DNA from 2 places in the Kocuria flava genome. Region 1 is predicted to be linked to the other one. Evidence: predicted binding sites of a transcription regulator. Region 1 holds the regulator's gene; the other holds the start of a gene.
What was found. Region 1 encodes HrcA, which represses chaperone genes, less so after heat shock. Its sites were predicted from a motif close to TTNGCACTCGNNNNNNNCGAGTGCNAA; they were not measured.

Region 1 (10,082 bases):
GGGACCTCGGCGGTGCCGGGGCGCAGCTCGTCCATGGGGAAGGACATGACGTCGGTGGGGCCGGGCAGGTCCATCCACTCGACGTGCAGCCGCGCCATCTCGTCCTCGTCCACCACGGCCACGGACAGCTCCGCGTCGGGGTGCACGTGCAGGCGCTCGAGGGCGAACGCCGCCAGCCGGCCCAGCAGGCCGGTGTCCACGGCCGCCCAGGCCGGGCGGTCCTGCGGGGGGACCTCGTCGGGGCTCAGGCGGACGTCGAACTCGACGGCCATCAGGCGCTCTCCCCGTCATCGGCCGGGCGCTCGCCGCCGGGGGGCGTGCCCCTGCGCCGGCGCCGTTCGTCGCGGCGCCGGTTGACGGTGTCGAAGGCGTCGTAGGCGCTGACGATCCGGCTCACCAGCTCGTGGCGCACGACGTCCTCGGAGGTCATCTCCGTGAAGGCGACGTCGTCGACCCCGCCCAGCACGTGCTGGACCTGGCGCAGGCCCGAGGAGGTGCCCCCGGGCAGGTCGACCTGGGTGACGTCGCCGGTGACGACCATCTTCGAGCCGAAGCCGAGCCGGGTGAGGAACATCTTCATCTGCTCGGGCGTCGTGTTCTGCGCCTCGTCGAGCACGATGAAGGCGTCGTTGAGGGTGCGCCCGCGCATGTAGGCCAGCGGGGCGACCTCGATGGTGCCGCTCTCCATGAGCCGCGGGATGGAGTCGGGGTCCATCATGTCGTGCAGCGCGTCGTAGAGCGGGCGCAGGTACGGGTCGATCTTCTCGCTCAGGGTGCCGGGCAGGAAGCCCAGCCGCTCCCCCGCCTCGACGGCCGGGCGGGTGAGGATGATCCGGTTGACCTCCTTGGCCTGCAGCGCCTGGACGGCCTTGGCCATCGCCAGGTACGTCTTGCCCGTGCCGGCCGGGCCGATGCCGAACACCACCGTGTGCTCGTCGATCGCGTCGACGTAGGCCTTCTGCCGCAGGGTCTTGGGCCGGATCTTGCGGCCGCGGCTGGAGAGGATGTTCTGGGTCAGGGCACCGCTGGGACGGGCGGAGAGGTCCCGGCCGATGATCTCCAGCAGCTGGCCGATGACCTGCGGGGTGATCGCGGTCTCCCGCCCGGCCAGGACCTTCAGCTCCTCGAACAGCGTCGTGACGATCCGCACGGCGGGATCGGGACCCTCCAGCCCGAGTTCGAGGCCGCGGGGGCGGGTGGCCAGCCCCGGGAAGGCCGTCTCGACCTGGCGCAGCGTGTCGTCGCCCGGCCCCAGGCAGCGGACCATCGTCTCGCGGTCCGGGAAGGGGATGACGGCGCGGTTCGTCAGGGGGTGCGTGGTGCCGGGCAGCGTCTCAGTCATGGGTCCGGCCGGGGCGGCCGTGCGCTCGCTTCCTCGTGGTCGTCGTGGACGGTCGGGTCCCGGGCGGGCGGCGCGGCGTGCGGGGCCCGTGCCGGGAGGTGCCTCCAGGGTACCGCGCCGGCCGGCGGGTGCGGGTGCGCCGCCGCCCGGATTGCGATTCGGTATCGGTCCGGGCCTCGGGGGCCTTCCGTGCGGGGTCGGCCGGTGCGGGCGTGCTTGGATGGTCGGGCCCTCCGGACAGGGGGGCCGGAGCGGGCGCCCGGACCCGTGCCGCCCGCCGCCCCCTCCCGTCCCGGTCCCGACCCCCCGAGGTGCGCTCCCCCGCCATGCCCGCTCCCCAGCCCCGCCCCCGACGTCCCCGTCGCGTCCCCGCCGCGCCCGTGCGCCGGGTGCGCGCGGCAGCCGCGCTGCTGGGCGCCGGCACGGTCCTGCTGACGGGGTGCGCGGCGCCGGGCCCGGGGGCCCCGGCCGGCACGGCGGCGCCGGGGACCGTCGGCCGCAGCGCCGCGACGCCTGCTCCGTCGGCCGCGACGACGGCCCGGGACGGCGCGGACACGGTCGCCACCCGCCGGCTGCCGGTCTACTGGGTGGGCGGGCCCGAGGGCCGGGAGCGGCTCTACCGCGAGCTGCGCGAGGCCCCGGTCGGCGCCCCCCGGGGCGGGGCGGACCCCATCGCGGCGGCCGCCCAGCTGATGGCCTCGGAGCGGCCCCGGGACCCGGACTACCGCAGCCTGTGGGGTGACGTCGAGCGGATCGGCACGTCGACCTCGCCCGACGGGACGATCACGGTGGACCTGCCCGCCGCGGCCGTGTCCGCGGAGCTGGAGCCGGACCGGGCCGGGCTGGCGGTCCAGCAGCTCGTGCACACGGTCACGGCGGCGGCCGCGACCTCCGGGCTGCTGCCGGCGAGCTCGCGCCCCGAGGTCGTGCTCCTGGTAGAGGGCCGGGCCGGCCAGGAGCTCTTCGGCGCCGTGCGCCCGGCGGGCCCGGTGGCCCCGGACGAGGACCTGGAGGCGCCGCTGTGGCTCGCCGGCCCCGAGGAGGACGCGCGCTCCGGCGGGGGCCTCGTCCTGTCGGGCCGGATCCGCTCCGGGGTCGAGGAGGGCCGCTGGACGGTCTCCGACCGGGAGGGGCGGCAGGTGGCCGGCGGCCGGATCGAGCCGGCCCCCGCCCGGGCCGGAGCGGCCCCGTTCCGGGCGGAGGTGCCGCTGGCGCCGGGGCGCTACACGGTCTCGGTCCGCGGGCGCGCCGGCGACGGGTCCGTGCGCGACGACAAGGCCGTGGAGGTCACCGCCTCCTGAGGTGCCGGCGGGCCCCGGTGCGCTCAGGCGTCCCCGCTCGCCCACCGGCCGAGCAGGGCGGCGAGCACGGCCAGGGCCGCCGGGCCGGCGGTGGAGCTGCGCAGCACCTCCCGGCCCAGCCGCACGGGCAGCGCCCCCGCCGCGCCCAGGCGCTTCAGCTCGGCCGGGGTGATGCCGCCCTCCGGGCCGACGACGAGCAGGACCTCCTCGGCCCCCGCGAGGGCCTCGTCCTGCCCCCCGGAGGCCGGGGCGAGCAGGTCCACGAGGGGACGCTCGGCGTCCTCGTGCAGGACGAGAGCGAGCGTGCCGGGGCGGGCCGCCCGCCCGGCGAGGTCCTCGGTGCTCGCCAGGGGCGCCACCTCCGGCCAGGCCGCGCGGCGGGACTGCTTCGCCGCCGCGGCGACCGTGTGCACCCACTTCTCGTGGCTCTTCGCCGCACGCTCCCTGCGCCAGCGCACGATCGAGCGCTCGGCCTGCCAGGGCACGACGGCGTCGGCCCCGAGCTCGGTGGCCGTCTCCACGGCCAGCAGGTCGCGCTCGCCCTTGGCGAGGGCCTGGGCCAGGACGAGCCGCGGCGTGCGCACGGGCTCGGCGGCCACGGCGTCCACGCGCACCGTCATCCGCTCCCGCTCGGCGCCGGTCACCGTGCCCGCGGCCCGCAGGCCGTGCCCGTCCACGAGCTCGAGCCCGTCCCCGGCGCCGAGGCGGCGCACCGTCAGGGCGTGGCGGGCCTCCGGGCCCGTGACCACGACCTCGGCGCCGGGGGCGGCGGCCCCGAGCGTGCCGGGGTCGGCGCGGAAGACGGGGCGGCTCACAGGTCGGTGAACCGGTCCCGCAGGCGGGAGAAGAACCCGCCGGAGCCGGCCGGGGAGTTCAGCGTGGTGCCGGTGGACTGCTCCTCGCCGCGCAGCCGGGCGAGCTGCTCGAGGAGCTCGCGCTGCTCGTCGTCGAGCCCGGAGGGGGTCTCGACCTCGAGGTGGACGTGCAGGTCGCCGCGGCCCCCGCCGCGCAGGCGGGTGGCGCCGAGGTCGTGGAGGGTGACGGTGTGCCCCGTCTGCGTGCCGGGCTCCACCGCGAGCTCGCGCTCGCCGTCGAAGGTCTCCAGCGTCAGCGTCGTCCCCAGCGCGGCGGAGGTCATGGGCAGGCGCACGCGGGCGTGCAGGTCGTCGCCCTGCCGCTCGAAGGTGGGGTCGGGGTCGACCTTGAGCTCGACGTAGAGGTCGCCGTTGGGGCCCCCGGCGGTGCCGGCCTCGCCCTGGCCCGAGAGCCGGATCCGGTTGCCGGTGGAGACCCCGGCCGGGATCTTGACGGTCAACGGGCGGCGGTCGCGCACGCGGCCCTCGCCGTAGCACTCGTGGCAGGGGTGCTTGATGACGGTGCCGAAGCCCTGGCAGGTGGCGCACGGGGCGGCGGTGACGACGGTGCCGAGGATGGACTGGACCTGGCGCTGGACCTGCCCGGAGCCGTGGCAGACCTCGCAGGTCTCGGGCTGGGTGCCCTCCTGGCAGCACGTGCCGTTGCACGTGGGGCACACCACCGCCGTGTCGACCGTGATCTTCTTCTCGGTGCCGAAGACGGCGTCGCGCAGGGACACGCGCACGTTGATCAGCGCGTCCTGTCCCTGGCGGGTGCGGGAGGCCGGGCCGCGGCGGCCCGCCCCGGCGCCGCCGGCGCCCTGGAAGAAGGTGTCGAAGATGTCCTGGAAGCCGAAGCCGGTGCCGGGGAAGCCCCCGCCGAAGCCGGTGTCGGTGCCGTTCTCGTTGCCGGTGGCGTCGTAGACGCGCCGCTTCTCGGGGTCGGAGAGGACGTCGTGGGCGTGGGAGACGCGCTTGAACTCCTCGGCGGCCTCGGTGCCGGGGTTCACGTCCGGGTGCAGCCGGCGGGCCTTCTTCCGGTAGGCCTTCTTGATCTCCTCCGGGCTGGCGTCGCGGGACACGCCCAGGGTTTCGTAGTGATCGCTCACCGTGGTCCGTTCTGTCGGGTCGGTCGGGATGCTGGTCGGGTGCTGCGCGGGGGACGGCGGGGGCCGGGGCCCGCGAGGGTCAGCCCCCGAGGATACGGGAGAGGTAGCGGGCCACCGCACGCACGGCGGCCATGGTGGACGGGTAGTCCATGCGCATGGGCCCCACCACGCCCACCTTGGACTGGGCCTGCGGGCCGTAGCCGGTGGCCACCACGGCGGCCTCGGCCAGCGGGTCCACGGCGCTGGGGGCGCCGATGCGCACCGCGACGCCGCGGGCGTCCTGCTCCATCTCGGAGAGCAGCCGGAGCATGACCACCTGCTCCTCGAGGGCTTCCAGGACCGGCCCGATGCTCAGGTTGAAGTCCCCGGTGGCGCGGGCGAGGTTCGCGGTCCCGGCCATGGCCATGCGGTGCTCGGTCGAGCCGGCGGCGAGCGCGGAGACGGTCTCGGCGACGGCGGCGAGGGCGGGGGGTGCGGTGGCGGCGGCGAGCTCGAGGGCGTCGTGGACCTCGGTGAGGGTGCGGCCGGTGGTGGCGGCGAGGACGCGGGCGCGCAGTTCGAGGAGGGTGTCCTCGTCGAGGGGTGCGGGGACGGGGGCGACGCGCTGGACGACGCGGCCGTTGGTGGGGATGAGGACGACGAGGACCTGGCCGGCGCCGAGGTCGACGAGCTCGACGTGGCGGACGGTGACGCCGGAGGCGTGGGGGTACTGGACGACGGCGACCTGGTGGGTGAGCTGGGCGAGCAGGCGCACGGTGCGCTCCATGACGTCGTCGATGTCGGCGGCGTCGTCGAGGAGGCTCTGGATGGCGCGGCGTTCGGGGCCGGAGAGGGGCTTGACGGCGGCGATGCGGTTGACGAAGGTGCGGTAGCCCTTGTCGGTGGGGATGCGCCCGGAGCTGGTGTGGGGGGCGGCGATGAGGCCCTCCTCCTCGAGGGCGGCCATGTCGTTGCGGACGGTGGCGGAGGAGACGCCGAGGCGGTGGCGCTCGACGAGGGCCTTGGAGCCGACGGGTTCGCGGTAGCGGACGTAGTCCTCGACGATGGCCTGCAGGACCTGCAGGCGTCTGGGCTGGTTCACGTCGCGCTCCTTCCCCGGTCCCGGTCCGGCGCCCGTCGGTGGCGGTGGGTGGTCCCGGCGCGGGGCCGGGTCTGGCACTCGGGCGCTCACAGTGCCAGTTTCCCCAGTGTAGCCCCCGGGCGGGGGGCGGGGGCACGGGGTGTGGCCTGGTACGCTTCCGGCCGGTCCGCGGCCCCGTTGCCCGTGCGCGGGCCGGGAAGGGATGGACGGATGAGCACCTACGGATGGGGGCCGCGCTCCCTCGACGACGACGCCCTCGCGCGGCGGCGGCCGGTCTCGGCGGAGGTGCCGGTGGAGCCGGGGCTGCTGCTGGAGGACGTGGGCACGGGGTGGGTCGGTGCCGTGGTGTCCCTGGAGACCATCGGGGGGATGCGGGTGATGGGGCTGGAGGACCGCCGGGGGCGGGTGAAGGCGTTCCCGCTGGGTCCGGGGTTCCTGCTGGAGGGCGAGCCCGTCGTCGTCGTGGAGCCGCGCCGGGCGGCGGGGCCGCGGCGGCCGGCGCGCACCCGGTCGGGGTCGGTGGCGGTGGAGGGCCTGCGGGCCTCGACGGCGAAGGCCTCGCGGGTGTGGGTGGAGGGCTACCACGACGCGGAGCTGGTGGCGAAGGTGTGGGGCCACGACCTGGCGGTGGAGGGGATCGTGGTGGAGCCGCTGCACGGGGTGGACGACCTGCCGGCGGCGGTGCTGGAGTTCGGGCCGGGTCCGGGGCGGCGGCTCGGGGTGCTGGTGGACCACCTGGTGGCGGGGTCGAAGGAGTCGCGGATCGCGGCGGAGACGATGCGGGTGCCGGGGGCGGCGGGCAACGTGCTGGTGCTGGGCCACCCGTACGTGGACATCTGGCAGGCGGTGCGGCCGCGGGTGCTGGGCTTCGAGGCGTGGCCGGAGGTGCCGCGGGGCACGGACTGGAAGACGGGCACGGCGGCGGCGCTGGGGTGGCCGCACCGGGAGCCCGGGGACCTGGGGCGGGTGTGGCAGCACATCCTCTCGCGGGTGGAGACCTACGCGGACCTGGAGCCGGCGCTGCTGGGGCGGGTGGAGGAGCTCATCGACTTCCTGACGGCCCCGGGGGCGTGAGCGGGTTCGCGGCGCGCCACGTCACATTCGCACACCTGTGGTGCGGGGCACGGCGCGGCGGCGGGGGCGGCCGCTAGCATGGGGGCACCACCTGTCGACCGACCGTGCCCGCGGTCCTGCCGCTGAAGGACGCCCGTTGCCCGTGCAGACCTCTCCCCGACCGAGCCGCGAGAACGACCGGCCTCCCTTCGAGGGGCTCTCCGCCGTGGCCCAGCCGCTGACCGTCGCCGAGGACCGCCAGTGGGCGACGCTCGCGCACTTCGGGGGCGTGGCCGGTTTCCTGCCCTCGCTGCTGATCCACCGGGCCTTCCGGGGCCGGGGCCGGTTCACGGAGCAGGAGTCGCTGGAGGCGATGAACTTCACGCTGCTGCCCTCCCTCGTGGTGGTGGCCGGTGCGCTGCTGGCCCCGGTGCCGTTCGTGGGGTGGCTCTTCGCCCTGGCCGCCGCGGCGGCCTGGCTGCTGCTGGCGATCGGGTCGCTGGCGGGCGGCATCCAGGTCAACCGCGGGGAGCCCTACGTCTACCGCTACAACACCCGTCTCTACGACCGGATCGCGGCGCGGCTGGCGGAGCGCTCCCGGGAGCGGGCCGCCCGCCGCTAGCACGCTCGCCCGGCGGGCTCAGCCCAGCAGGCGCCGGACCACGGCGTCGCCGAGCAGGCGCCCGCGCAGGGTGAGCACGACCCGCCCGCCCAGCGCCGCGGCCGGGTCGACGAGCCCGTCGGCGATCAGCCCGGCGACGGCGGCCCGGCCGGGGGCCTCGAGGGCGGTCACGGGCAGCCCGTCGCGGATGCGGGCCTCGAGCATCACCCGCTCCAGCCGGCGGGTCGGGGCGTCGAGGACCTCGCGCCCGGCCGCGGGCGAGTGCCCGGCCCGCACCCGGTTCGTGTAGGGCACCGGGTGCTTGAGGTTCCACCAGCGGGTGCCGCCCACGTGGGAGTGGGCGCCGGGGCCGATGCCCCACCAGTCCTGGTTGTGCCAGTAGGCGAGGTTGTGGCGGCTGCGGTGGGCCGTGCCGTCGGGGCCCGCGGGCCGGGCCCAGTTGCTGACCTCGTACCACTCGTAGCCGGCCTCGGCCAGGAGGCGGTCGGCGAGCTCGTACTTGTCGGCCTGGTCGTCCTCGTCGACCGGGGGGACCTCGCCCCGGCGCATGCGGGCGGCCAGCCGGGTGCCGTCCTCGATGATGAGGGCGTAGGCGGAGACGTGGTCGGGCTCGTAGGACAGCGCCGTGCGCACGGAGTGCTCCCAGTCGGCCAGGGACTCCCCGGGGGTGCCGTGGATGAGGTCCACGCTCACGCCCAGTCCGGCCTCGCGCGCCCAGGCCACCGCCCGGGGGACGTTGTCGGGGTCGTGGGTGCGGTCCAGCACCGCGAGCACGTGCGGGACCGCCGACTGCATGCCGAAGGACACCCGGGTCACCCCGGCCGCGGCCAGCACGGCGAGGGACTGCGGGGTCACGGAGTCGGGGTTGGCCTCGGTGGTGACCTCGGCGCCCTCGGCGAGCCCGAAGCTCGCCCGGGCCTGGTCCAGCACGGCGGCGAGGTCCTCGGCGGGCAGCAGCGTCGGGGTGCCGCCGCCGAGGAACACGCTGTGCAGGGGCCGCACCGCGACCCCGGAGTCCGCCAGCACGCGGCGGGCCCAGCGCACCTCCGCCGCGGCGTCTGCCGCGTAGGCGTCCTGGGAGACCCCGGGGCCCAGCTCGACGGCGGTGTAGGTGTTGAAGTCGCAGTACCCGCAGCGCACCGCGCAGAAGGGCACGTGGACGTAGAGGCTCAGCGTGCGCTGCGCGGAGGCCTCCGCGGCGGAGGCCGGCAGCCGCCCGTCGAGCGGGGCCGGCAGGCCCTCGGGCTGGGCGGGGGCCACTACTTCTTCTTGTCCTTCTTCTCCCCGGCCTCGTCGGAGGACAGCGCCGCGACGAAGGCCTCCTGGGGGACCTCCACCCGGCCGACCATCTTCATCCGCTTCTTGCCCTCCTTCTGCTTCTCCAGCAGCTTGCGCTTGCGGGAGATGTCGCCGCCGTAGCACTTGGAGAGCACGTCCTTGCGGATCGCCCGGATGTTCTCGCGGGCGATCACCCGGGAGCCGATGGCGGCCTGGATGGGGACCTCGAACTGCTGGCGCGGGATCAGCTCGCGCAGCTTGCCGGTCATCATCACCCCGTAGGAGTAGGCCTTGTCCCGGTGGGTGATCGCGCTGAACGCGTCCACGGGCTCGCCCTGGAGCAGGATGTCGACCTTCACGAGGTCGGCGGCCTCCTCCCCCTCGGCCTTCCAGTCCAGGGAGGCGTAGCCCTTCGTGCGGGACTTGAGCTGGTCGAAGAAGTCGAAGACGATCTCGGCCAGCGGCAGCCGGTAGCGCAGCTCGACCCGGTCCTCGGAGAGGTAGTCCATGCCCTTGAGCTGCCCGCGCTTGGACTGGCACAGCTCCATGATCGCCCCGATGAACTCGGAGGGGGCCAGCACGGTCGCCGAGACCATCGGCTCGCGGATCTCCCCGACCCGCCCGGTGGGGAACTCGGAGGGGTTGGTCACGACCGTCTCCGTGCCGTCCTCCAGGGTCACGTTGTAGCTCACCGACGGGGCGGTGGAGATCAGGTCCAGGTCGAACTCCCGCTCCAGGCGCTCGCGCACGATCTCGAGGTGGAGCAGACCCAGGAACCCGCAGCGGAAGCCGAAGCCCAGGGCCGCGGAGGACTCGGGCTCGTAGACCAGCGCGGCGTCGTTGAGCTGGAGCTTGTCCAGGGCGTCGCGCAGCACCGGGTAGTCGGAGCCGTCGATCGGGAACAGCCCCGAGAACACCATCGGCTTGGGGTCCTCGTAGCCGCCCAGGGACTCGGCGGCCGGCTTCTGGGCGTTGGTGACGGTGTCGCCCACCCGCGACTGGCGCACATCCTTCACCCCGGTGATCAGGTAGCCGACCTCCCCCACGCCCAGGCCCGCGGTGGGCTTGGGCTCCGGGGAGATCACCCCGATCTCGAGCAGCTCGTGCTGGGCGCCGGTGGACATCATCCGGATCCGCTCGCGCGGGGTGAGCCGGCCGTCGACGACGCGCACGTAGGTGACCACGCCGCGGTAGGTGTCGTAGACCGAGTCGAAGATCATCGACCGGGAGGGGGCCCCGGGGTCCCCGACCGGGCCCGGGACCTCCTGGACGATGCGGTCCAGCAGCGCCTCCACGCCCTGGCCCGTCTTGCCGGAGACCCGCAGCACGTCCTCGGGGTCCACGCCGATGAGGTTGCCCAGCTCCTCGGCGTACTTCTCCGGCTGGGCCGCGGGCAGGTCGATCTTGTTGAGCACCGGGATGACCGTGAGGTCGTTCTCCAT
Region 2 (11,838 bases), 610 kb from region 1:
CGGCCGTCCCGGGCAGCGCGAGCGCGGAGACGACCCACCAGCCCTCGGCGCCGTCCTGCAGCCGGCCGGGGACCAGCACGGTCGAGTCCTGGCGGTAGCTGCCCGTGGCCGTCACGAGCTGGTCGGCCTGGCGGGCGGTGACCGGCCGGCCGGCACCGGCGGCCTCCCCGAGGGGCACCGCCAGGTCCTTGGCGGGATCGGCGACCGTGCGGGACTGCTCGCTGGACTCCAGCTGCCACTGGCTCAGCAGCACGAACCCGGCCGCGACCCCGAGCGCGACGACCAGCAGGAGCAGCGAGCGGGGGCGCAGGGCGGTCGTGAGCACCCGTCAAGGCTAGTGCGCGTTCCTGGACGTTTCCCAATCCCCGGCCCGCCGGGGCCCGGCGGGCCGGGGGCGGGCTCAGCCGCGGATGACGACCTCGGCGCGCTGGAACTCCTTGAGCTCGAGGTAGCCGGTGGTGGCCATCGACCGGCGCAGGGCCCCGACGAGGTTGGAGGTGCCGTCGACGTGGCCGGAGGGCCCGTGCAGGACCTCCTGGAGCGGGCCGACCGTCCCGACCCGGGTGCGCAGCCCGCGGGGCAGCTGGCCGTGGTGGGCCTCGGCGCCCCAGTGCCAGCCGCGCCCGGGGGCCTCCTCCGCGCGGGCCAGGGCGGTCCCCAGCATCACGGCGTCGGCGCCCATGGCCAGGGCCTTGACGATGTCCCCGGAGACCCCCACGCCGCCGTCGGCGATGACGTGGACGTAGCGCCCGCCGGACTCGTCGAGGTAGTCGCGGCGGGCGGCGGCCACGTCCGAGATGGCCGTGGCCATCGCGGCGTGGATGCCCAGGGTGGTCTGGGTGCGCAGGGACGCCCCGCCGCCGAAGCCCACGAGCACCCCGGCCGCGCCGGTGCGCATCAGGTGCAGGGCCGGGGTGTACCCGGCGGCCCCGCCGACGATGACGGGCACGTCCAGGTCGTAGATGAACTTCTTCAGGTCCAGCGGCTCCTGGGTGCGGGAGACGTGCTCGGCCGAGACCGTGGTCCCGCGGATCACGAAGACGTCCACGCCCGCGTCCAGGACCGTGCGGTAGTGCTCCACGGTGCGCTGGGGCGTGAGCGAGCCGGCGACGATCACCCCGGCCTCGCGGATCTCGGCCAGGCGCGCGGTGATCAGCTCCGGCTGGACCGGGGCCCGGTAGAGCTCCTGCATCCGCCGGGTCGCGGCCGGGTCGTCGTCCGCGGGCAGCGCGGCGATCTCCTCGAGCACCGGGCGCGGGTCCTCGTAGCGGGTCCACAGGCCCTCCAGGTCGAGCACCCCCAGCCCGCCGGCGCGGCCCAGGGCGATCGCCGTCTCCGGGGAGGTCGCCGAGTCCATGGGCGCGCCCAGGAACGGGATCTCGAAGCGGTAGGCGTCGATCTGCCACTCCGTGGAGACGTCCTGCGGGTCGCGGGTGCGCCGGGAGGGCACGAGCGCGATCTCGTCCAGGGAGTAGGTGCGGCGGGCGCGCTTGGACCGGCCGATCTCGATGTCGTAGCTCATGGTGTCCTTTCCGGGGACGGGCGGGCCCGTCCGGCGGCGCTCAGCGCTGGTAGTTGGGGGCCTCGACGGTCATCGTGATGTCGTGCGGGTGGGACTCCTTGAGCCCGGCGGGGGTGATCCGCACGAACCGGCCCTTCGTCTTGAGCTGCTCGACGCTGTGGGCGCCCACGTAGAACATCGTCTGGCGCAGGCCGCCGTCGAGCTGGTGCACCACGGCCGCGAGCGGGCCCCGGTAGGGGACCTGACCCTCGATGCCCTCGGGGATCAGCTTCTCGTCGGAGGCGACGTCGGCCTGGAAGTAGCGGTCCTTGGAGTAGGAGGTGTTCTTCCCGCGCGACTGCATGGCCCCCAGCGAGCCCATCCCGCGGTAGGCCTTGAACTGCTTGCCGTTGACGAAGATCAGCTCCCCCGGGGACTCGTCGCAGCCCGCGAGCAGCGAGCCGATCATCACCGAGTCGGCGCCGGCGACGAGGGCCTTGCCGATGTCCCCGGAGTACTGCAGCCCGCCGTCGGCGATGATGGGCACGCCCGCGGGGATCGCCGCCTGGGCCGCCTCGTTGATCGCGGTGACCTGGGGCACGCCCACGCCGGCGATGATGCGGGTGGTGCAGATCGAGCCGGGGCCGACCCCGACCTTCACGGCGTCCGCGCCGGCGTCCACGATCGCCTGCGCGCCGTGGCGGGTCGCGGCCTGCCCGCCGATGACGTCGACGTGCGCGGCCGCCGGCTCGGCCTTGAGCCGGGCGACCATGTCGAGCACGCCCTGGGAGTGGCCGTTGGCCGTGTCGATGAACAGGGCGTCGACGCCGGCCTCCACGAGCGCCATCGCGCGCTCGAAGCCGTCGCCGAAGAAGCCGACGGCGGCGCCGACGCGCAGCCGGCCCTCGTCGTCCTTGGTGGCGCGCGGGTACTGCTCGGCCTTCGTGAAGTCCTTGATGGTGATCAGCCCGGTCAGCCGGCCGTCGTCGTCGACGAGCGGGAGCTTCTCGATCTTGTTGGAGGCCAGCAGCTTGTGCGCCTCCTCCTTGTCCATGCCGACCTTGCCGGTGATCAGCGGCATCGGCGTCATGACCTCGTGCACCTTCCGCCGCGGGAAGTCGCTCTCGGGCAGGTAGCGGGTGTCGCGGTTGGTGATGATGCCCAGCAGCCGCTGGTCCTCGTCCACGACCGGCAGCCCGGAGACCTTGAAGTAGCCGCACAGCCGGTCGAGCTCGGCCAGGGTCGCGTCCGGGGAGATGGTCACCGGGTCGGTGATCATCCCGGACTCGCTGCGCTTGACGCGGTCCACGTGGGCGGCCTGGTCGGCGATGGAGAGGTTGCGGTGGATCACGCCGAGCCCGCCCTGGCGGGCCATGGCGATGGCCATGGGGGACTCGGTGACGGTGTCCATGGCCGCCGACAGCAGCGGCGCCTCGAGCGTGATCCGCCGGGACAGGCGGGTGGCCGTCGAGGCCTCGGAGGGGATGACGTCGGTGTTGCCGGGCAGCAACAGGACGTCGTCGTAGGTCAGGCCGGTGAACCCGAAGGGGTCCTCGGACAGGGCGGTGGGGACGGCATGATCCGGCACGGTGGGGCCTTTCGGGTCGAGGAGGTCCCGGCCATTCTACGGTCCGCCCGGCGGGCGGTCCCCGGGACCGGGGGTCCCTGTGGCAGGGCTCACGGCAGTCCCGGCAGCCGGACGCCGTCCTCGGCGAGGGCCGCGGCCAGGCGCTGCGCCAGCATCGGCGTAAGCGTGCGGACGTAGTCGATGCTCAGGTGGTCGTCGTCCCAGTACGTGTGCACGTTGCCGACCACGGGCCGGCAAGTGCCCTCGGGGCAGACGAGGTCCCCCATGTCCACCGTGGCGACGTGCGCCAGCTCGTCGGCCAGCGGGTCCAGGGGGTTAGGGGTGTTCACGGCGGGGTGGCCCGTCGTCGTGCACGCCGGGTCGTCGGCGCCGTTCTCCTGGGCGCAGCGCGGCGGGGAGAACTCGAAGCGCGGGGTGTCGCGCAGGCCCACGAACGTGACCCCGCGCGCGTCCAGCTCGCGCATCCGGGCCTCGGCGCCCGGGGTGAGCTCCTCCCCCGTGGTCGAGGTGCGGGTGCCCTGGCCCAGGACGAGGTCCGGGTCCACGGCGTCGATCACCGGGCCGGTGCCCTCGAGCCAGGTCGCGCAGTCCTCCGGGTAGTCCTGCTCCTCGACGGTCGAGTACAGGCACCCCGGCTGCAGGTAGGTCACGACCCGCCACCCGTTCTCGCGCGCGAGCTGCTCGACCGCCGTGGCCCAGTGGTGGACGTGGCTGTTGCCGAGGAGCAGGACGGTGGCGCTGGGGTCCTCCTGCGGGACGGTCTCCCGGCAGCGCTCCTGGTAGCGGGGCTCGACGCCCAGGTCCGCCGGGCACGGCTCGCCGGTGCCGGGGGCGCCCCAGTAGTCGGCGTCGATGACGGGGATCGTGGGGGCGTCGGGGTCGCCGCGGTACTCGAAGCCGGGGGCGAGGGCGGCGGCGCCGGGGTTGTTGCGCTCGGCCTCGGCCGCGATCTGCGCCGCCCGCCGCGCATCGGCCTGGGCCCACCCCAGCACCGGCACCGCCACCAGCCCCAGGCACACCACCACGACCACCGCCAGCCGCCGCGCCGAACGCTCCGGCCACGCCCACCGCTTCAGCGGGTTCTCCACCCACCGGGTCGCCACCACCGCCAGCACCAGCGACACCACGATCAGCACCACCCCCGACCGCGGCCCCGCCACCGGCCGGTCCCGCACCACCAGATACGTGATCAGCAGCGGCCAGTGCACCAGGTACAGCGCATACGCCGCGTCCCCCAGCCGCACCAGCGGCCCCGAGGCCAGCACCCGGTCCACCCCGAAGCGCGAGCCCGAGGACCCCGCCACGATCACCGCCGCCGCCGAGCACAGCGGCCACAGCGCGATCCACCCCGGGAACGCCCCCTGCACATCGACCAGCACCCCCACCAGCACCATCGACACCAGACCCGCCCAGCCCAGCACCACCCGCAGCCCCTTGGCCGGATTCAGGTACGGCACCGCCAGCGCCAGCAGCGACCCCAAGGCGAACTCCCACAACCGCGCCCGCGTGTCGAAATAGGTGAACGCCTGGTCCCCGGCCGTGCGCACCACCGAGAACACCAACGACCCCACGAACACCGCCCCGAAGGCCACCGCCAGCACCGGCACCGGCCGCCACCGGAACCGCCGGCACACCACCGCCGCCCCCGCGAAGATCACCGGCCACAGCAGGAACACCTGCCCCTGCACCGACAACGACCAGAAGTGCTGGAACGGCGAGGACCCCGAGTCGTCCACCGCGTAGTAGTCCACCTGCGCCACCGCCAGCGCCCAGTTCTCCACGTAGAACACCGACGCCAGCGCCTGGGAGCGCCACCGCGCCACGTCGAACTCCGGGTAGAACAGCGCCACCAGCACGAGCGTGCCCAGGATCGTGAGCACGGCCAGGGGCAGCAGCCGCTTGAACACGTGCAGCCAGTACCGCCCCAGCGCCAGCGGCCTGCCCGCCTCCAGCTTGCGCACGAAGGACAGGGTCAGGAAGAACGCCGAGATCAGCAGGAAGATGTCCACCCCGCCCGAGACCCGGTCCAGGAACACGTGGTAGACCACCACCAGCAGCACCGCCACGAACCGCAGCCCCTGCACCTCCGGACGGAACCCCGAGAAGCGGCTGGGACGGTCCGCCGGGCGCTCCTGCGCCGGGGTGCGGGCCCAGGGGGCCGGGCCGAGTGCGGTGGGCATGGGGGTACCTCCTGGGGGGACACCGCGCCGGCGTCGAGGGGGGGGATGGGCGGCGCGGAGGGGACTGGTGGAGCCTACCGGATCCGGTGGCGGTCCCCCGGGCGGCCGGTCCCACCGCACCGGTCCTGCGGTCCGGGCCCTGCCGTCCCGCCCCCGTGCGCGCCCCCGCCGGACGGGTCCCGCGGTGGGCGGGTTCAGCGCCGGAGCAGGTCCTGGGCGCCGTCGGCGGCGAGGGCCTGCTCGGTCCGCCGGGCGAACTCGGGGGCGAGGGTTTTGACGTACTCGGCGGTGAGGTGGTTGTTGTCCCAGTAGGTCCACACGTTGCCGATCACCGGCGGGCACGTGCCCCCGGGGCAGACGAGGTCGCCGAGGTCGACCGCCGAGACCCGGGCCAGCTCCGCGGCCACGGGTGCCAGGGGGCTGTCGGGGTCGAGGACCGCGTGGGTCGCGGCGCACTGCGGTGCCTGCGCCCCGTGCTCCTCCGCGCAGTGGGCGGGGACGAAGTCGAAGCGCGGGTTGTCGCGGACCCCGATCACCTGGATGCCGCGGGCGGCCAGGTCCCGGATGCGCTGCTCCGTGCCGGGGGTGAAGGTCTCCTCGTTCTCGTCGGTGCTGCGGGTGCCCTGGACGAGGACGAGGTCGGGGTCGACGGCGTCGACGGCGGGACCGGTGCCCTCGAGCCACCGGGCGCACTCGTCCGGGAAGAGCTGCTCGTCGAGGGTCGAGTAGAAGCAGTTGCCGCGGATGTAGGTGACGACCCGCCAGCCGTTGCGCTCGGCCAGGTGCTCGACGGCGGGCAGCCACTGGTGGACGTGGCTGTTGCCGACGACCAGCAGGGTCGCGGCCGGGTCCTCGGCCGGCACGGTGTCGAAGCACCACTGCTGCCACCGCTCGCCGAGGCCGATCTCCGCCGGGCAGGGGCTGCCCAGCGGCGGTTTCGGGTAGTGCTCGCCGGTGAGGACGGGGATGACGGGCGCGTCGGGGTCGCCCTGGTGTTCGAAGCCGGGGGCGAGGGCGGCGGCGCCGGGGTTGTTGCGGTCGGCCTGCGCGGTGATCTCCGCGATCCGGCGGGCCTCGGCCTGCTGGACCGCCAGCACCGGCACGGCCACCACCCCCACGCACACCAGGACCACCGCCGCCAGCCGGCGCCGCGACCGCTCGGGCCAGGCCCACCGCTTCAGCGGCTGTTCCACGAACCGGGTCGCCAGCAGCGCCAGCACCAGCGACACCGCGATCAGCACCACCCCCGACCGGGGACCGGCCATCGGCCGGTCCCGCAGCACCAGGTAGGTGATCAGCAGCGGCCAGTGCACCAGGTACAGCGCATACGCCGCGTCCCCCAGCCGCACCAGCGGCCCCGAGGCCAGCACCCGGTCCACCCCGAAGCGCGAGCCCGAGGACCCCGCCACGATCACCGCCGCCGCCGAGCACAGCGGCCACAGCGCGATCCACCCCGGGAACGCCCCCTGCACGTCCACGACCACGCCGACGGCGACCATGCTCACCAGCCCGGCCCAGCCCAGCACGACCCGCAGCCCCTTGGCCGGGTTCAGGTACGGCACCGCCAGCGCCAGCAGCGACCCCAGGGCGAACTCCCACAGCCGGGTGCGGGTGTCGAAGTAGGCGAACTCCTGGCGCACCGCGGTCTGCTGGACGGAGAAGGCCAGCGAGACCACGAACACCGCCCCGAAGGCCACCGCCAGCACCGGCACCGGCCGCCACCGGAACCGCCGGCACACCACCGCCGCCCCCGCGAAGATCACCGGCCACAGCAGGAACACCTGCCCCTGCACCGACAACGACCAGAAGTGCTGGAACGGCGAGGCGCTGGAGTGGTCGGCCGCGTAGTAGTCCACCGCACCGAGGGCCAGCGCCCAGTTCTCGGCGTAGAGCACCGAGGCCAGCGCCTCCGCGCGCCAGCGCCCCACGTCGTGGGCGGGGTAGAGCACCTCGACGAGCACCAGCGTGGCCAGGATCGTGAGCACGGCCAGGGGCAGCAGCCGCTTGAACACGTGCAGCCAGTACCGCCCCAGCGCCAGGGGCCTGCCCGCCTCCAGCTTGCGCACGAAGGACAGGGTCAGGAAGAACGCCGAGATCAGCAGGAAGATGTCCACCCCGCCCGAGACCCGGCCGAGGAAGACGTGGTAGGCCACCACCAGCAGCACCGCCACGAACCGCAGCCCCTGCACCTCCGGACGGAACCCCGAGAAGCGGGTGGGGCGGTCCTGCGCGTCGGCGGTTCCCGGGGCCTGCCGGCCGAGGCTGCTGGTCATGGGGGGCTCTCCTGGGCGCGCCGCGGTCGCGGCGGGCGGTCGTCGGGCGGATCCCCCGCACTCTACCGGAGCCGGTGACGACGACGGGCCCGCCCTCCCCCGTGCGGGGAAGGACGGGCCCGTCGTCGTCCGGGACCGCCGGCGGGGCGGTCAGTGCCGGTGCCCGTGCCCCTTCTCGTCCTCGTCGGCGGGCTTGTCCGTGACGAGGGTCTCGGTGGTCAGCACGAGCGCGGCGATGGAGGCCGCGTTCTGCAGCGCGGAGCGGGTGACCTTGACGGGGTCGATGATGCCCGCGGCGACCAGGTCGGTGTACTCGCCGGTCGCGGCGTCGTAGCCGTGCCCGGTCTCGAGCTCGGCGACGCGGGAGACGACCACGGCCCCGTCCTGCCCGGCGTTCTGCGCGATCCAGTACAGGGGCTGGCGCAGGGCGCGGCGGACGATCTTCAGCGCGGTCGCGGCGTCCCCGGTGAGGCCGAGGTCGGACTCGTCGAGGACCTTCGCGGCCTGCAGGAGCGCGGAGCCGCCGCCGGCCACGATGCCCTGCTCGAGGGCGGCGCGGGTCGAGGAGACGGCGTCCTCGATGCGGTGCTTGCGCTCCTTGGCCTCGACCTCGGTCGCGGCGCCGACCTTGATCACGGACACGCCGCCGGCGAGCTTGGCGAGGCGCTCCTGGAGCTTCTCGCGGTCCCAGTCGGAGTCCGTGCGCTCGGCCTCGGCGCGGATCGTGGCGACCCGCTCCTGGATGGCGGCCTCGGAGCCGCCGCCGTCCACGACCGTGGTGGTGTTCTTGGTCACGGTGACGCGGCGGGCGGTGCCCAGCTGCTCCAGGGTGACCTGGTCCAGGCTGATGCCCAGCTCGGCGGTGATCAGCTCGCCGCCGGTGAGCACGGCGAGGTCCTGCAGGATCGCCTTGCGGCGGTCGCCGAAGCCCGGGGCCTTCAGGGCCACGACGTCGAGGGTGCCGCGCAGCTTGTTCACCACGAGGGTGGACAGGGCCTCGCCCTCGACGTCCTCGGCGATGATCGTCAGCGGCTTCTTGGCCTGGACGACCTTCTCGAGCACGGGCATGAGCTCGGCCACGGTGGAGATCTTGCCCTGGTAGAGCAGCACGACGCCGTTCTCGAGGACGGCCTCCTGGCGCTCGGCGTCCGTGACGAACGACGGCGAGAGGTAGCCCTTGTCGAACTGCATGCCCTCGGTGACCTCGAGCTCGACCTCCGTGGTGGAGCCGTCCTCGATGGTGATGACCCCGTCCTTGCCGACGGTCTCGAAGGCGCGGGCGATGAGCTCGCCGATCGAGCGGTCCTGGGCGGAGATGGTGGCGACGTGGGCGACGCTCTCGCCCTCGACGGGCCGGGCGTTCTCGAGCAGGCGCGCGGAGACGGCCTCGACCGACTTCTCGATGCCGCGCTTGAGCGCGAGCGGCTCGGCCCCGGCGGCGACGTTGCGCAGGCCCTCGCGGACCAGGGACTGGGCGAGGACGGTCGCGGTGGTGGTGCCGTCACCGGCGACGTCGTTGGTCTTGGTGGCGACCTCCTTCGCGAGCTGCGCGCCGAGGTTCTCGTACGGGTCCTCGAGCTCGACCTCGCGGGCGATGGTCACGCCGTCGTTGGTGATCGTGGGGGCGCCCCACTTCTTGTCGAGCACGACGTTGCGCCCGCGCGGGCCGAGGGTCACCTTGACGGTGTCGGCGAGCTTGTTGACGCCGTTCTCGAGGGACTTGCGGGCGGCGTCGTCGAATGCCAGCTGCTTGGCCATGGACGGAAAGCTCCTTCGGGGATGGGCTGGACCGGGCCGCCGGGCGGGCGGCGGGTCGGAGGGGGAACCGGCGAAGGGTGCCGGCCGCGGCCCGCCGGGCGGGCGGTGCGTGCGGCGGGCACCCTTCGTCGCAGGTGTGCGGTGCGCCGGGACTACTTCTCGACGACGGCGAGCACATCGCGGGCCGGGAGCACCAGGTACTCCTCGCCGTTGTACTTCACCTCGGTCCCGCCGTACTTCGAGAAGATGACGACGTCGCCCTCCTTGACGTCGACGGGGATGCGGTTGCCGGAGTCGTCGACGCGACCCGGGCCCACGGCCAGGACCTTGCCCTCCTGGGGCTTCTCCTTGGCGGTGTCGGGGATGACGAGGCCGGACGCCGTGGTCTGCTCGGCGGCGAGCGGCTGGACGACGATGCGATCCTCGAGGGGCTTGATGGAGACCGACACGATCTCTCCTTCTCTGTAGGCGTGGAAAACGGTGGGCGACCGCGGGCGGGGCCCGCTGGGTCGTGCTTCGGGCCGGTTGGCGCACCAACCGTCGTCGCGGTGCCGATCGATCGCCTGGCCCTTAGCACCCTCACCCGGAGAGTGCTAAGGCCAACTGTAGGAGGGGGCTGGCAGACGGTCAAGGCGAGTGCCAGCGGGCTGCCGGGGGCGCCCCGGCAGGGCCGCGCACCGGCCGACGGAGCCCGCCCAATTAGGTCACGCCCGTGTTCGCCAATGATTTGCCTCACGGCGGCACGCCGGTCTAGGTTGACCACTAAGGCACGCCTAACTCGGCCGAGGACCGGTGCCCGACCCGACGCATCCCGCGCTCCGGCGCGTGATCCGCCGTGCCCACCGCGACCCGGCGGGGCCCGAGGCCCCGCCGCCCTGCAGAAGAGAGATCGACCCATGACCCGCACCCTGCTCCAGCGCTCCTCGGTCCTGCTGGCCGCCGCCTCCGCGCTCGCCCTGGCCGGCTGCTCGAGTGCCGGCAGCACCGCCGAGGCCGGCGGCACCGCCTCCTCCTCCACCAGCACGGTCGAGATCGAGGACAACCACGGCACCCACAGCGTCGAGGTCCCGCCGGCCTCCGTGGTCGCCACCGACAACCGGACCTTCGAGACGCTGGCCGACTGGGGCGTCGAGCTCGCCGCGGCCCCGCGCGCGCTCATGCCGGACACCATCCCCTACGCCGACGACGAGTCGATCGTCGACCTGGGCACCCACCGCGAGCCCGACCTCGAGGCGGTCGTGGCCGCCGACCCCGACGTGATCGTCAACGGCCAGCGCTTCGCCCAGTACCGCGAGGACCTCGCCGGGCTGGTGCCCGAGGCCGCCCTCGTCGAGCTGGACCCCCGGGAGAACGAGCCCCTCGACGCGGAGCTCAAGCGGCAGACCACCGTCCTGGGCGAGATCTTCGGGAAGACCGCCGAGGCGGAGGAGCTCAACGCAGAGCTCGACGCCGCGATCCAGCGCGTGCTCGACGGCTACCGGCCCGGGGACACGGTCATGGCCGTCACCGTCTCCGGCGGCGAGATCGGCTACATCGCCCCCGAGAAGGGCCGCACCCTCGGCCCGCTGTTCGAGCTCTTCGGCTTCGAGCCCGCGCTCGAGGTCGAGGGCGCCAGCGACGACCACCAGGGCGACGACATCTCGGTCGAGGCGATCGCCGAGTCCGACCCCGACTGGATCCTCGTGATGGACCGCGACGCCGCGATCGCCGCCGACGAGCCGGAGTACACCCCCGCCCAGGAGGTCGTCGAGAACGCCGAGGCCCTGCGCAACGTCACGGCCGTGCAGGAGGGCCACGTCGTGTACATGCCCAAGGACACCTACACCAACGAGGGCATCCAGACCTACACCGAGTTCTTCGACACCCTGGCCGACGCCATGGGCGAGCAGGACTGATCCCCCGGACCCGACCGGTGGCGGGGCCCGCGCGCAGCGGGCCCCGCCACCGCCGGTCCCCGGCACGACGGCTGACGGCCGACGGAAAGGCGTGACCCATGACGACGACCCTCTCCGGGCCCGCCCGCAGGGCCCGCGAGACCCTCTTCGACCGGAGGCTGCTCCTCGGCGTGCTCGGGGTCGCGGCCCTGCTGGGCGCGTCCCTGCTCACCGGGGTCTACGACGTCTTCGGCGCCGAGGACGGCGGCGAGATGTTCGCCATCACCCGCGTCCCGCGCACGATCGCCCTCGTGCTCGCCGGGGCCGCGATGGCCATGTCCGGGCTGGTCATGCAGCTGCTCACCCAGAACCGGTTCGTGGAGCCCACCACGACCGGCACCACCGAGTGGGCCGGGCTCGGGCTGCTCGTCGTGACGCTGCTCGTGCCCACCGCGAGCCTGCTCACCCGCATGGCCGGGGCCGTGACCGCGGCCTTCCTCGGCACCATGGTCTTCTTCCTCTTCCTGCGCCGCGTCTCGCTGCGCTCCTCGTTGATCGTGCCCATCGTCGGGATCATGCTGGGCGCGGTGGTCGGGTCCGTCTCGACGTTCCTGGCCCTGCAGACGGACATGCTCCAGAGCCTGGGGGTGTGGTTCGCCGGCAG

Region 2: groES (co-chaperone GroES) is a predicted target of HrcA. The motif match lies at 9,917-9,943, and genes of this name have one in related genera.

The regions. Positions count from the first base shown of each region.
Region 1 covers NZ_CP013254.1:2,462,857-2,472,938, forward strand. The annotation lists gene ybeY (rRNA maturation RNase YbeY) at 1-272, opposite strand, end outside; gene AS188_RS11000 (PhoH family protein) at 272-1,342, opposite strand; gene AS188_RS11005 (GerMN domain-containing protein) at 1,669-2,643, shown strand; gene AS188_RS11010 (16S rRNA (uracil(1498)-N(3))-methyltransferase) at 2,667-3,458, opposite strand; gene dnaJ (molecular chaperone DnaJ) at 3,455-4,606, opposite strand; gene hrcA (heat-inducible transcriptional repressor HrcA) at 4,686-5,687, opposite strand; gene AS188_RS11025 (DUF3097 family protein) at 5,898-6,761, shown strand; gene AS188_RS11030 (DUF4870 domain-containing protein) at 6,904-7,362, shown strand; gene hemW (radical SAM family heme chaperone HemW) at 7,381-8,622, opposite strand; gene lepA (translation elongation factor 4) at 8,622-10,082, opposite strand, start outside.
Region 2 covers NZ_CP013254.1:3,073,274-3,085,111, forward strand. The annotation lists gene AS188_RS13710 (SURF1 family cytochrome oxidase biogenesis protein) at 1-325, opposite strand, end outside; gene AS188_RS13715 (GuaB3 family IMP dehydrogenase-related protein) at 401-1,522, opposite strand; gene guaB (IMP dehydrogenase) at 1,563-3,089, opposite strand; gene AS188_RS13725 (acyltransferase family protein) at 3,179-5,269, opposite strand; gene AS188_RS13730 (acyltransferase family protein) at 5,464-7,542, opposite strand; gene groL (chaperonin GroEL) at 7,693-9,300, opposite strand; gene groES (co-chaperone GroES) at 9,453-9,749, opposite strand; gene AS188_RS13745 (siderophore ABC transporter substrate-binding protein) at 10,197-11,195, shown strand; gene AS188_RS13750 (ABC transporter permease) at 11,294-11,838, shown strand, end outside.